2 regions of the Microbacterium sp. NPDC089695 genome follow, and region 2 is predicted to be linked to the other one. Evidence: predicted binding sites of a transcription regulator. Region 2 holds the regulator's gene; the other holds the start of a gene.

Region 1 (6,441 bases), on a different contig from region 2:
GTCGGGTCGGGCATCGTCGGACTCGGCGCGGCCTACGCGGCTGCGCGGCGAGGGCTGCGTGTCGTGGTCGTCGATCGCTCGGCCGCTCCCGTCGGGGCGACGATCCGCAACTTCGGACATCTGTGCATCGGCGCGCAGTCGGGTGAGGCGCGACGTTACGCGGACCTCTCGCGCGAACTCTGGCTGCGTCTCGCACGTGACGCCGGATTCTGGCTCCGCGAGTCGGGCACGCTGGTCGCCGCGCGGCACGATGACGAGATGGCCGTGCTCGCGCACGCGGCGCGGGACGGCGGCATCCGGATGCTGGATGCTGACGAGCTGCGGCGTCTCGCACCGCTCCGCGCCGAGGGGCTCGTCGGCGGAGCGCACATCGAGACCGACCTGCAGACCGATCCGCGGGCCGCTGCACCCGCGATCGTGCGGCATCTCGCGGCGCTCGGCGTCGAGTTCCGGTTCCGCACCGCGGTCACGGAGGTCTCCACGGGCATCGTGCGCACGACACGGGGGACGATCGCGGCCGGCGCCGTCGTCGTCGCGGCCAACCACGACATCGACCAGCTGATGCCCGAGCTCGCCGAACGCGCGGGTGTGGAGCGCTGCGCCCTCGACATGATGCGCATCGCGGTCGATCTGCCGCGCCCGCTCTCCGCACCGCTCCTCACCGGGTGGTCGTTGGTGCGGTACGGACGGTTCTCGGCGGGTGCGGCTGGTCAGGCCGTGCGCGAGCGGCTGCACGCCGAGCGACCCGATCTCGCGGCGCTCGACCTCAACCAGATGTACACACAGCTGCCCGACGGCACGCTCATCCTGGGCGATTCGCACGCGACCGCCGCGGCGCCGGAGCCCTTCCAGCCCGAGGCCGCCTTCTCGGCGTTCCTCACCGAGGCGGAGTCGCTGTTCGACATGCGCGCCCTGCGAGTACTGGAGCGCTGGCAGGGCGTGTACGCCAAGGGACCGCAGGACTTCCTCGTCGACCGGGGCGTCGAGGGGGTGCTGGTGCTCGCCGCGACCACCGGCATCGGCATGACGACGGGACTGGGGCTCGCCGAAGAGAATCTCACCGCCGCCTTCGGGTGGACACCCGCATTGGAAGGAACATCATGACCGCTCCCGGATCTCGTCCCCTCGAACTCGTCGTGCTCGACATGGCCGGCACGACCGTGCGCGACGACGGCGTCGTGGAATCCGCGTTCCAGCGCGCGGCAGAGCGCACCGGCGTCGCCGACCGGATGCCCTGGGACGACGCGCTGCAGTACGTGCGCGACACCATGGGGCAGTCGAAGATCGACGTCTTCACGCACCTCGCGGCGGGTGACCGCGACGCGGCGGCCCGCGCGACCGCAGCTTTCGAGGACGCCTACGCCGAGATCGTCGCCGAGCAGGGGGTGACGCCCGTCGCCGGTGCGGCGGACGCGATCCGTGAGCTCAAGGCAGCCGGCCTCGCGGTCGCGCTGACGACCGGATTCGCACCCGTCACCCGCGACGCGCTGATCGACGCTCTCGGATGGCGCGGGCTCGTCGACCTCGCCCTGTCGCCGGTGGATGCCGGACGAGGCCGCCCCGCACCCGACCTCGTGCTCACGGCGTTGATGCGCATGGAGACGTCGTCGGTCGCGGCCGTCGCTGTCGTCGGCGACACGGTCAGCGACGTCGAGTCCGGATGCCGCGCGGGTGCCGGCTTCGTCGCGGGAGTGCTGACCGGCGCCCACGACGCTCGCGCTCTCGCGGACGCGGGCGCCGACGCGGTGCTCGCCGATGTCACGGGGCTGCACGGAGCGCTGACGGCGCGCGGTCTGCTACCCCTGGTCACGGCCTCCTGAGGCCCGGGCATGGGCACACTGCTGATCCGTCCTCCCGGCCATCGTCGGGACGTCGCGTTGCGACCCGCCGCGACCGCCATGGTCTGGATCGGAGAAGGACACCCGCACGAGACGATCGCGGTGCCCGGGGTCGCGCTCGGTGACGGCGACGTGCTCGTCGCGGTCGAACTGTCGACCATCTGCGGGTCGGATGTGCACACCGTGCAGGGTCGTCGGTCGGCGCCGACGCCTCTCGTTCTGGGGCACGAGAGCGTCGGGCGTGTGATCGCCACGGGCGACGTCGGCGCCACGACCGTCGACGGGACGCCGGTGCGCATCGGCGATCGCATCGTCTGGTCGGTCACGGTGTCGTGCGGTTCCTGCGATCGCTGCGACGGCGGTCTGCCGCAGAAGTGTCGCACGCTCGGCAAGTACGGACACGATCGCATCGGCGTGCACGGCGACCTCGCGGGTGCTTTCGCGAGCCATGTGCAGGTGCGCGCGGGCACGGCGATCGTGCGAGCGCCGGAGTCGCTGCCGGCGGCCGTGCTCGCGCCCGCGTCCTGCGCGACCGCGACGGCGTGGGCGGCGGTCGCTCGTGCAGCGCGCGAGCACGACCTCGACGGCGCCGTCGTGCGCATCCACGGCGCGGGCCTGGTCGGGCTCTCGGCCGCCGCCATCGCAGTCGAGCAGGGAGCGACGGTCGAGGTGCTCGACCCGAATCCACGCCGACGTGCTCTCGCGACACGCTTCGGTGCAGGGTGCGGGCACCGTGACCCGGACGTCGTGATCGAGGCATCGGGACATGCCGTGGTCGAGGCCCTCGACGGAGTCGCCACCGGAGGCATCGTCGTACTCGTCGGAAGCGTGTTCCCGGCCGATCCCGTGCCGTTCGACGCCGAGAGCGCCGTGCGCCGGTTGGTCACGATCGCCGGGGTGCACAATTACACGGGCGCGGATCTGGCCGATGCTGTGGCGTTCCTGGCCGGGCGAGGCCGGGCGTATCCCTTCGCGGAGGCGGTCGGCGAGGTGCGCCAGCTCGCGGCGATCGACGATGCGCTCGCCGCGGCATCCGCACCCGACGCGCCCCTGCGGATCGGACTCATCCCCGGGCGGTGAGGCGAGAGGCGCGCGAGCCGCGGGTCGTGGGTCGTGGGTCGTGACAGGCGGATTGCGGGTTGCGGGGTTTGGGCTGCGGGGTTCGCGGGTCGTGGGGTTCGCGGGTCGCGGGTTTCGGATCGCGGGTTGTGGTCACGGGATTCTCGGGTCGTGGTCGTGGGGTTCGGGCCGTGGTTCGCAGATCGGGCGTCTTGCGTTCTGGTGCCGTGGTCAGCGGCTCGTGCTCGCGCGGATCGCGCCGTCGACGCGTCCCGCCGCGCCGGCGCGACGCCTGCACGACGCGCACTCATCACGAAGCGCACTCACACCACGCACGCTCATCACGACGCACACCGATCACACGAACATGACTCGTCGTCGGGGTGGGTCGGTGTAGCGGCGCCGGAGGGGGCTGGTCCAGGTGAGGTCGCCGCCGGGCTGTTGGTGCGCGGTCCACCGGTGCTCCTCGTGGACGTCGGGGTGTTTGAGCGTGTGGTGGCCTCTGCAGAGGTGCGCGAGGTTGTCGATGTGGGTTCGGCCGCCGAGGGCGTGGTCGTGATTGTGGTCGATGTCGCAGCGGTGCACCGGGGCGCGGCACCCGGGGAAGCGACAGTGCTGGTCGCGGGCGCGGAGGAACCGTCGCATCGACTCCGTCGGGGTGTAGGTGTCGGTCTCGGTCACCAGCCCGGCGGGGTCGAGGAAGAGGCGGGTCCATCCGGTCGTGTGTCCGGCGAGAGCGCGGGCGATGTCGGGGTCGAGAGGTCCGTGGCCGTCGAGTTCTGCGGGGCGGTCGTCGCCACCGGTCAGGGTGCTCGCGGCGACCGTCACCTGGATGCGTGGCTGGATGGCCCCGAGCCCCGCCCCGAGTGCCTCACTCGGGGCGGAGGTGAGGAGCAGGTCGGCCAGGAGGTCGGCGCGGATCTGGTCGAGCGTGCGCTCGTCGCCGGAGACGTGTTCGATGTCGGGGCTGGACGGGTCTGTGAGCGGATCGACCAGTCCGGCGAGCGGATCGGAGTCTCCCGTGGTGGGGTCGGTCGTGAACGTGTCGCTGTGTCCGAAGATCGCCGCGGATGGGTCGCGCTCGGTGGGTGGGTGATCACCGAGGGGTTCGAGGGGCGGGAGGACCGGGGCGCGATCGTCTCGAGTGCGGACGATGTGGCGGGCCATGGCGGTGAGGCGATCGGCGATCGCGACGGCGAGCCATTCGGGGAGCACGGCGCTGAGCAGGGCGAGGCCGTCGTCGACCGCCCGCACGGTGACGCAGCGTTCGCCGGCGGCACGGCGGTGTCGTTCGACGATGGTCTCACCCGCGAGGGACGCGGCCACCTGGCGGGCGTGGGCGCGGGTGCGAGCGGCGGTGTCGTTCTCGGCGACGACGAGCACCGCCGCCTCGAACAGGGTCAACGTCTCGGCATCCACCCGGTTGCTCCGCACGGCCTCGCCCACCACGCCGCTCGCGCGCACGATCTCCCGCACGTGCCCCGCGCTGATCGCCCCCACCTCGAACGCTGCCCGCACCGCGGGCAGATCGAGAGCGAGGGTGCGGGCGTCGGTGAAGGAGTGCTCCACCGTGGCTTGAGGTGTGCGACCCGCGGCCGCGTACTCCGCGATCATCGATCGGTAGATCGCATCCCGGTGGAACGGGCTTCCGGCGGCATCCGCGTCGTGCACCGCGATCCGCTCGACCAGCAAGCCGGACGCGCGCGCTTCGAGCGTCGCGATCTGCCGTCGGGTCTCGACCCACTCATCGAGCAGACGACACCGCTCCTGCATGTCGAGGTCGAGGTCGGTGGTCGATGCCATACCTCGAGTTTAGAACAAATATTCGAACCTGAACCGTTGTGTCACGGAACATACCGGCATCCCGCACGTCCACCGCGCGCCGGCGCAAGGACGTCTGCCCGCCGCAGTCAGCCGGTCTTCTCGGCGCCGTCCGCCCCGCCCTCGGCGCCGTCCGCCCCGCCCTCGGCGTCGTGCGCGGCATCCCCCTGGTCCGCGTAGTCGGGCCGCGGCTGCTGCAGCGGCTGGTCGGAGTACTCGCCGCCGAGCCGCCCTCCGAACGGTCGCCCGTGGTCGGCGAACTCCTCGCGCGCGAACGTCAGCGTCCAGTCGCCGATCGTGAACTGCGCGCCCGTGCGCAGCGTCTCGCTGCGGTCGCCCGCATGCGTCGCATCCGCCGCGGGGTTGGTGTTCATACCACCCTCGCCGTGCATCTCGAGCACGTACTCGTCGCGCTCATCGTGCGTGATCGTCGCGTGCACGGGATCGGCGTCGGGGATGCGCAGATCGGCGTCTGCGGACGAGCCGATGCGCACGACCTCGCTCTCGAGCGCGAACTCGGACCGGTCGTCGTCGTGGTTCACACGCAGACGCGGGTTTCCGGCGCCGTACTCCGCGTGCGTCGTCGTGGGGGTGTACCCCTCGTCCGGGCGGTCGTCGATGTGTCGTGCGTTCATGAGCAGGCCTCCTCGATGTGTACGACGATGCTAGGCGCAGGCGAGGAAGCCGCAAAGAGGGGTTGACTTCCCGGGTCCGCGCCGTCAGTCGATGCGAGACATGTCGCACCCGTCGCTTAGGATCGAGCCATCCACGTCGATGCGCCGGTCACCGTGCGGCATCCGTGGCGAGGAGAACGGGCGGGAGAGGTCCGATGGGCAAGTTCATCTACGAGGGCAACGTCAAGACCGAGATCGAGGATCGGGCTCTCACGCACCTGCAGCTCGTGATCACCGCGAAGCTGCGACGCTCCGAGCCGTTCCCCTTCAGCTGGCGGGAGGATGCGAGCGTGGGCGGTGGGCGTACCACGGTGTGGGTGCAGCCGGGCAGCTCCCTCGTATTCAAGTACTTCGGCAGCCGTCAGCCGTCGATCAACCGCGCGTGGATCGAGGCGCTGGCCTTCACCGCCAATGCGCCGAGCGGCCTGCATCTCGTACCCGAACCGCAGGAGTCGCACGCGGCGGCAGAGCACGTCGATGAATCGGTGACGCCGCAGGTCTGACCCGCGACCGGACGCGGCCGTCGACCACCATCCGTGTCGCCGGCCCCTAGGCTGGACGGGTGCAGAAGTCCGCGTCGTCTCGCCCGCTGGTGGGCGTCGCCCTCGTCATCGGCTCCTGCCTCTCGCTGCCGTTCGGCGCCGCCGTCGCGGCCCAGCTCTTCCCGGTGCTCGGCCCCTGGGGCGTGACCTCCTTGCGGGTCGCCATCGCGGCCCTGCTGCTGCTGGCGATCGTGCGTCCGAAGCCGCGTGGCTGGAACCGCGCGCAGTGGGCCGCAGCGGCCCTGTTCGGTCTCTCGCTCGCGGCGATGAACGCGAGCTTCTACGCCGCGATCGACCGCATCCCGCTCGGTCCTGCGGTCGCGATCGAGTTCCTCGGTCCGCTCGTGCTCGCCGCGGTGCTCACCCGCCGGCTCGCCGACGCCGCGTGGGTCGGCGTCGCGGTCGTCGGCATCGGGCTGCTGGGCGTCGACGGACTGATCGGCGCCGAGCCGCTGGACCCCATCGGCGTCATGTTCGCGCTCATCGCCGCCGGATTCTGGGTCATGT
Region 2 (6,441 bases):
CGCCTCGGCCTGTCGGACGAGGGCTCCGAGGAGGTGGGCCCGACCTCATGAGAATCGGACTCATCCTCACCGAGGCACTCGGCGGCCTCCGACGCAACATCTCCATGGTGATCTCCGTCGTGCTGGTCACCTTCGTGTCGCTCACGTTCGTCGGCGCGGCGATCCTCATGCAGTCGCAGATCGGCACGATGCGCGGCTACTGGACCGAGCGCGCACAGGTCGCGGTGTACATGTGCTCGACCATCTCCGAATCCCAGACGTGCGTCGACGGAGGAGCCACCGAGGACCAGGTGGATGCCGTGCGCGCGCAGCTCGACGGCGAAGCGCTCGCGCCGCTCATCAGCGAGGTGACGTTCGACTCCAAGGAGGACACCTACGCCAAGCTCGTGGCGCAGCTGGGCGAGGAGCAGGCGAGCGTGATCACGCCGGAGCAGGCCTTCGAGGTGTTCTTCGTCACGATGAAGGACCCCGGGCAGTCGCAGGTGATCGCAGAGGCGTTCAACGGCGTCGCCGGAGTCGAGCAGGTGCAGGACCAGCTGCAGTACCTCGAGCCGTTGTTCTCGGCGCTCACCGTGGCGACCTACATAGCCGTGGGGATCGCCGTGCTCATGCTGATCGCAGCGATCCTCCTGATCGGCACGACGATCCGCCTCTCGGCCTATGCGCGTCGCAAGGAGATCGGCATCATGCGTCTCGTGGGCGCTTCCAACCGCTTCATCCAGACGCCGTTCGTGCTCGAAGGCGTGTTCGCCGCCTTCCTCGGCTCGGTGCTCGCGAGCGCAGCCGTCGTCGCCGGCGTGCACTTCGGCGTCAACGGGTACCTGCGCGGTCGGGTGCCCTTCATCACCACGTGGGTGACGATGCAGGATGCCGCGCTGGTCGTCCCCGTGCTGATCGGCATCGGCATCGTGCTCGCGGCGCTGTCGGCCGGCTTCGCGATCCGCCGCTGGCTGCGCACGTGACGCTGTCGTCGGTATAGACTGACAGGCTGCCGTGCGCCCGACTCCGGGGTCACCACCACGGCACGGATCAGGAGTGAATCATGCCCAGGGAACGCGGGGAGAAGGTCGTCGCGACCAATCGTCGCGCACGTCACGACTACAACATCGAGAAGTCGTACGAAGCGGGGATGGTGCTCACCGGCACCGAGGTGAAGTCGCTGCGTCAGGGGCGAGCGAACCTCAGTGACGGCTATGCCTTCGTGAAGGGCAACGAGGTGTTCCTCGACGCCGTGCACATCCCGGAGTACTCGCAGGGGCACTGGACGAACCACTCGGCCAAGCGCATCCGCAAGCTGCTGCTGCACCGGGAGGAGATCGCGAAGCTCGCGCACGCCGTCTCGGCCGGCGGCTACACGCTGATCCCGCTCAAGCTGTACTTCTCCGACGGTCGCGCGAAGGTCGAGATCGCCCTCGCGAAGGGCAAGCGCGAGTACGACAAGCGACAGACCCTGCGCGAGCGACAGGACACGCGCGAGGCCGAGCGCGCGATGCGCCTCCGCAACCGCGTCGGCGAGTGACCCGCGGCGCGCGGAGCGCGCTCAGTCCGCTGCGGTGAAGCCGAACACCCGGCCGAGGAACGCCAGCTCGCGCTCGAGAGCGTCGACGATCGTCTCCGCAGCGCGGAACCCGTGGCCCTCCGTCGGGTACAGCACGTACTCGTGGTCGACGCCGCGCTCGCGCAGGGCGTCGCGGATCGCCTCCGCCTGCGCGGGCGGAACGACGCGGTCCTCACCGCCCTGCATCAGGAGCACGGGCACGTCGATGCGATCGACGTGCGTGAGGGGCGAGCGCTCGACGTACACGTCCTCGGCGTCGGGGAGCGGGCCGACGAGGCCTTCTATGTAGTGGGCCTCGAAGTCATGGGAGTGCGCCGCGAGCATGCGGAGGTCCGCGACGCCGTAGCGGCTGATGCCCGCGGCGAACGTGCCTCCGCGCACGAGCGCCGAGAGGACGGTCCATCCGCCGGCTGATCCACCGCGGATCGCGATCCTGGCGGGATCCGCGAGCCCGGCATCCGCCAGACCCCGCGCGGCTGCGATCACATCGTCGACGTCGACCACGCCCCACTGGCCGTCCAGGCGCTCGCGGTAGTCGCGTCCGTAGCCGGAGGAACCGCCGTAGTTCACGTCGAGCACGCCGATCCCGCGACTGGTGTAGAACGCGATCGCCGCGGATGCCGCCCCTGTCACGTGCGCGGTCGGCCCGCCGTGCACGAAGACGATGTACGGCGGCAACTCGCCCTCGGGGGCGACCTGCTCGGGGTTCTGCGGGGCGTACGCGAAGGCGTGCACCGGTCCGTGCGAGCCGTCGACGAGCAGGGCGGTCGACGGCGGCATCCAGCTCGGGTCGGCCGGCGCGCCGCCGGCGATGCGCTCCACCGCGCCCGCGTCCACGTCCACCGTCCACACGCCGGGTGCGCTGGTCGAGCTGTTGCCCGAGAGCAGGACGCGGGTGCCGGACACGTCGTCCACGCTCACGTGGCCGTCGACCGGCACGACGAGCGGCCTCGCGCTGCCGTCGGGGGAGACGACGACCAGATCGTCGCGTCCGTTCGTGCGCACCGCCACGATGCGACCGTCGGCGAGGGGCTGGAACCAGCGGTTGCCGAGCACCCACAGGCCGTATCCCGTGTCGGCATCGATCGCGGCGGCCGTGACGGGCTCGACGGGCAGCGGACGGCCGGCGGCATCCAGGCGCAGGCGCTGCAGCGCCCATCGACCGGAGGGGTCGTCGGCGTACACGAGCTCGTCGTCGCCGAGCCATTCCGGCTGCAGGGCGGCGCGCGCCGGAGGAACGCTCCGGGTGTCCCGGCCGATGTCGGCGATCACTAGCGAGGCCTCCTGCCACGGCATCCGCGGCGCCGTCCACCCGACCCAGGCGATCCGTGAGCCGTCGGGCGAGAGCGCGGGATGCGCGTAGAACCCTGCGCCCTCCGCGATCACGGTCAGTGCATCCGCGTCGTGCGCGGCCGAGCCGTCGAGCGGGATCTCGACGATGCCCCGGACGTGCGGGTCGCGCGTCAGATCCTCGCGGACGGCGAAGAGGCGACCGCCCTGCAGGCGCAGCCCGCCGTGTGCGGGACCGGGCGGGGTGAGCGGCTCCGGTGCGCCGCCGCGCGGCATCCGGTGGATGCGCTGGTCCTTCGCATCGACGAAGTACAGGATGCCGTCGTGATCGGCGGTCCATGCGCCACCGCCGTACTCGTGCACGCGCGACCTCGCGCTCCACGGAGCGGGCAGGACGATCTCGCCCGTCGAACTGCGCACCGTGACGCGGCCGCCCTCTGCCGGCACGGATTCGCCCCACCACACGTCCGCGCCCACGAAGCGGGCGCCGTCGATTCGCGGAGACGCCGTCGCGATCGCCGCGGGGGAGAAGGGCGAGGACCAGGTGCCGTACGGTGCGGTCATGCCCTCGAGCCTAGGCGGGACGCGGACCCCGCGAGGTGCGAGCGGTGATCAGACCGCGCGGAGGACCGCGACGACCTTGCCGAGCACGACGGCCTCATCGCCGAGGATCGGCTCGAACGCGGAGTTGCGCGGCAGCAGCCACGTGTGGCCGTCGCGGCGGCGCAGCACCTTGACCGTGGCCTCCCCGTCGAGCATCGCCGCGACGATCTCGCCGTTCTCGGCACTGCTCTGCGAGCGGACCACCACCCAGTCGCCGTCGCAGATGGCGGCGTCGATCATGGATTCGCCTGACACCTTGAGCATGAACAGGTCGCCCTTGCCCACGAGCTGGCGCGGCAGGGGGAAGATCTCCTCCACCTGCTGGTCGGCGGTGATGGGCACGCCTGCGGCGATGCGGCCGACGAGGGGGACCAGCGCGGCGTCGCCGACCGGGGTGGCGACGTCGGCGGGATTCTCGGCGCCGGTGCCGGGGAGGTCGATCAGGACCTCCATCGCGCGCGTCTTGCCGGGATCGCGGCGCAGGTAGCCGCTGAGCTCGAGCTGGCCGAGCTGGTGGGTGACGCTCGACAGGGACTTCAGGCCGACCGCGTCGCCGATCTCACGCATGCTCGGCGGGTAGCCGTACCGGCTGATCGACGTCTGGATGACCTCGAGGATCGCCATCTGCTTGGGGCTGAGGCTCTTCCGGCGGCGAGTGCGCGGCGCCTCGGACTCGGTGGCGGAGTTCTCGCTCATGGTTCTCCTCAGAGGTGCGGTTCCGGCGTCTCGCTTCGAATGTCGGAGGTCCGTGGTGGGGTGTTCGTATCGAAACCGTATCCGAGAAAAGCGCCGATAGGGAATATCTGTTCGAGCGTGTCGTTGGATTCGAGGAGCGGATTTCGAAGAAGTCTTGACAGATGTTCGAATTCGAAGATACCTTCGGAACGTAGCTTCGTATCCGCGGCTCCCGGCCGAGTCGCGAATGCGAACGCTACGCCACCTTCACCGCATCGCGGTCAGCAGAGGAGCACACGATGAGCACCATCACCTTCAGCAGCGCAGCAGTCATCCCGGCACGTCCGGCGACTCGCCTCCGGCTGACGGCGCGTGGTCGCCGCCTCGTGCTCGCGGCCGCCGCCGTGCCCCTTGCTGTCGGCATCGCGTTCGCAGCTCTCAGCGGCGGCAGCGCCGTGGCCTCCAACGAGCAGGTCCCGACGGCTTCGTTCGAGACCATCACCGTGATGCCCGGAGACACCCTCTGGTCGATCGCCGAGAGCGTCGCTCCCGGCGCCGATCCGCGCGAGGTCATCGGCGACATCACGCGTCTCAACTCCCTGCAGGGCGGCGCTCTCCAGATCGGCCAGGAGATCGCGATCCCGGCGGCGTACGCGGACTGACCGCCGAGCGCACGCCCTACCATGGGAAGGGTGACTGCTTCGCTCGACGACCTGCCGCTCCGTGACGATCTCCGGGGCCTCACTCCGTACGGCGCGCCGCAGGCGCCTCTGCCCATCGCGCTGAACGTCAACGAGAACACGCACCCGGTACCCGATGCCGTGGCGAGCGACGTGCTGGATGACATCGCGGTCGCATTGCGCGACGTCAACCGCTACCCCGATCGGGAGTTCACCACCCTTCGCGAGGGGTTCGCCGAGTACCTGGGCCACGGGCTCGATGCCTCGCAGATCTGGGCAGGCAACGGTTCCAACGAGGTCCTGCAGCACATCCTGCAGGCGTTCGGAGGTCCCGGCCGCACGGCGTTCAGCTTCGCGCCGACGTACTCCATGTATCCGCTCATCGCTCAGGGCACCGGCGCGAGCTGGGTCGCCGGCACGCGTCAGCCCGACTTCACGATCACTCCCGACGAGGCGGCGGCGCAGGTCGTCGAGGTCGACCCCGATGTCGTGCTGCTGTGCGCGCCGAACAATCCGACGGGCACGCCGCTCGGCCTCGACGTGATCGAAGCGGTCTACGAGGCCGCGCGCGGCATCGTCGTGGTCGACGAGGCGTATCAGGAGTTCGCTCCGCGCGAGGCCCCCTCGGCTCTCTCCCTGCTCGACGGCCGCCCACGACTCGCCGTGTCGCGCACCATGAGCAAGGCGTTCGCGTTCGCCGGCGCGCGCGTCGGGTACCTGGCCGCCGATCCGGCGTTCATCGACGCGCTGCGTCTCGTGCGGCTGCCGTACCACCTGAGCGCGCTCACCCAGGCCGCGGCGACCGCCGCTCTCCGCAACGCCGACGTCATGCTCGGGATGGTCGACGAGATCATCGAGCAGCGCGACCGCATCTCGGCGACGCTCGAAGCACTCGGCTACGCGCCGTACGAGTCGTGGTCGAACTTCGTGCTGTTCGGAGGGGTCTCCGATCCGAAGCGCGTGTGGCGGGAGCTGTACGACCGCGGAGTCCTGATCCGCGACGTCGGCCTTCCCGGGCACCTCCGCGTCACGGCAGGCACCGAGGCCGAGACGACCGCGTTCCTCGACGCCCTCGCATCGATAGGATCGGCTTCATGAGCAGCACCGCCCAGAACCCGCGCACCGCGAGCCGCACGCGCAGCACGTCCGAATCGACCGTCGAACTCGAACTGAACCTCGACGGCACGGGCGCCAGCCGCATCGACACCTCGGTGCCGTTCTTCGACCACATGCTCACGGCGTTCGCGAAGCATTCGCTCACCGACCTCACGGTGCGCGCCTCCGGCGACACGAACATCGACGCGCACCACACGGTCGAGGACATCTCGATCGTCCTCGGCCAGGCGATTCGCGAGGCGTTGGGCGACAAGTCCGGCATCGCCCGCTACGGCGACGCCCTCGTGCCCCTCGACGAGGCTCTCGCGCAGGCAGTGGTCGACATCTCCGGTCGCCCCTACCTCGTGCACACGGGCGAGCCCGCGGGTTTCGAGCACCACCTGATCGGCGGCCACTTCACGGGGTCGCTCGTGCGCCACACCTTCGAGGCCCTCGCGTTCAACGCGGGGCTCACGGTGCACGTCCGCGTGCTCGGCGGTCGCGATCCCCACCACATCGCCGAAGCCGAGTACAAGGCGT

Evidence for each region. The regulator LexA, encoded in region 2, represses DNA repair genes until DNA is damaged. The targets are predictions, from matches to a motif close to TCGAACANNTGTTCGA.
Region 1: ACIPYT_RS01555 (DUF222 domain-containing protein) is a predicted target of LexA. The motif match lies at 4,711-4,726, and genes of this name have one in related genera.

What each region holds. Positions count from the first base shown of each region.
Region 1 is NZ_JBIVHG010000001.1:296,128-302,568, reverse strand. It holds gene ACIPYT_RS01570 (TIGR03364 family FAD-dependent oxidoreductase) at 1-1,104, shown strand, start outside; gene ACIPYT_RS01565 (HAD family hydrolase) at 1,101-1,820, shown strand; gene ACIPYT_RS01560 (alcohol dehydrogenase catalytic domain-containing protein) at 1,830-2,918, shown strand; gene ACIPYT_RS01555 (DUF222 domain-containing protein) at 3,255-4,700, opposite strand; gene ACIPYT_RS01550 (FHA domain-containing protein) at 4,808-5,353, opposite strand; gene ACIPYT_RS01545 (ATP-dependent DNA ligase) at 5,548-5,895, shown strand; gene ACIPYT_RS01540 (EamA family transporter) at 5,955-6,441, shown strand, end outside.
Region 2 is NZ_JBIVHG010000003.1:37,812-44,252, reverse strand. It holds gene ftsE (cell division ATP-binding protein FtsE) at 1-51, shown strand, start outside; gene ftsX (permease-like cell division protein FtsX) at 48-962, shown strand; gene smpB (SsrA-binding protein SmpB) at 1,043-1,519, shown strand; gene ACIPYT_RS14770 (prolyl oligopeptidase family serine peptidase) at 1,541-3,412, opposite strand; gene lexA (transcriptional repressor LexA) at 3,461-4,147, opposite strand; gene ACIPYT_RS14760 (LysM peptidoglycan-binding domain-containing protein) at 4,426-4,788, shown strand; gene ACIPYT_RS14755 (histidinol-phosphate transaminase) at 4,810-5,904, shown strand; gene hisB (imidazoleglycerol-phosphate dehydratase HisB) at 5,901-6,441, shown strand, end outside.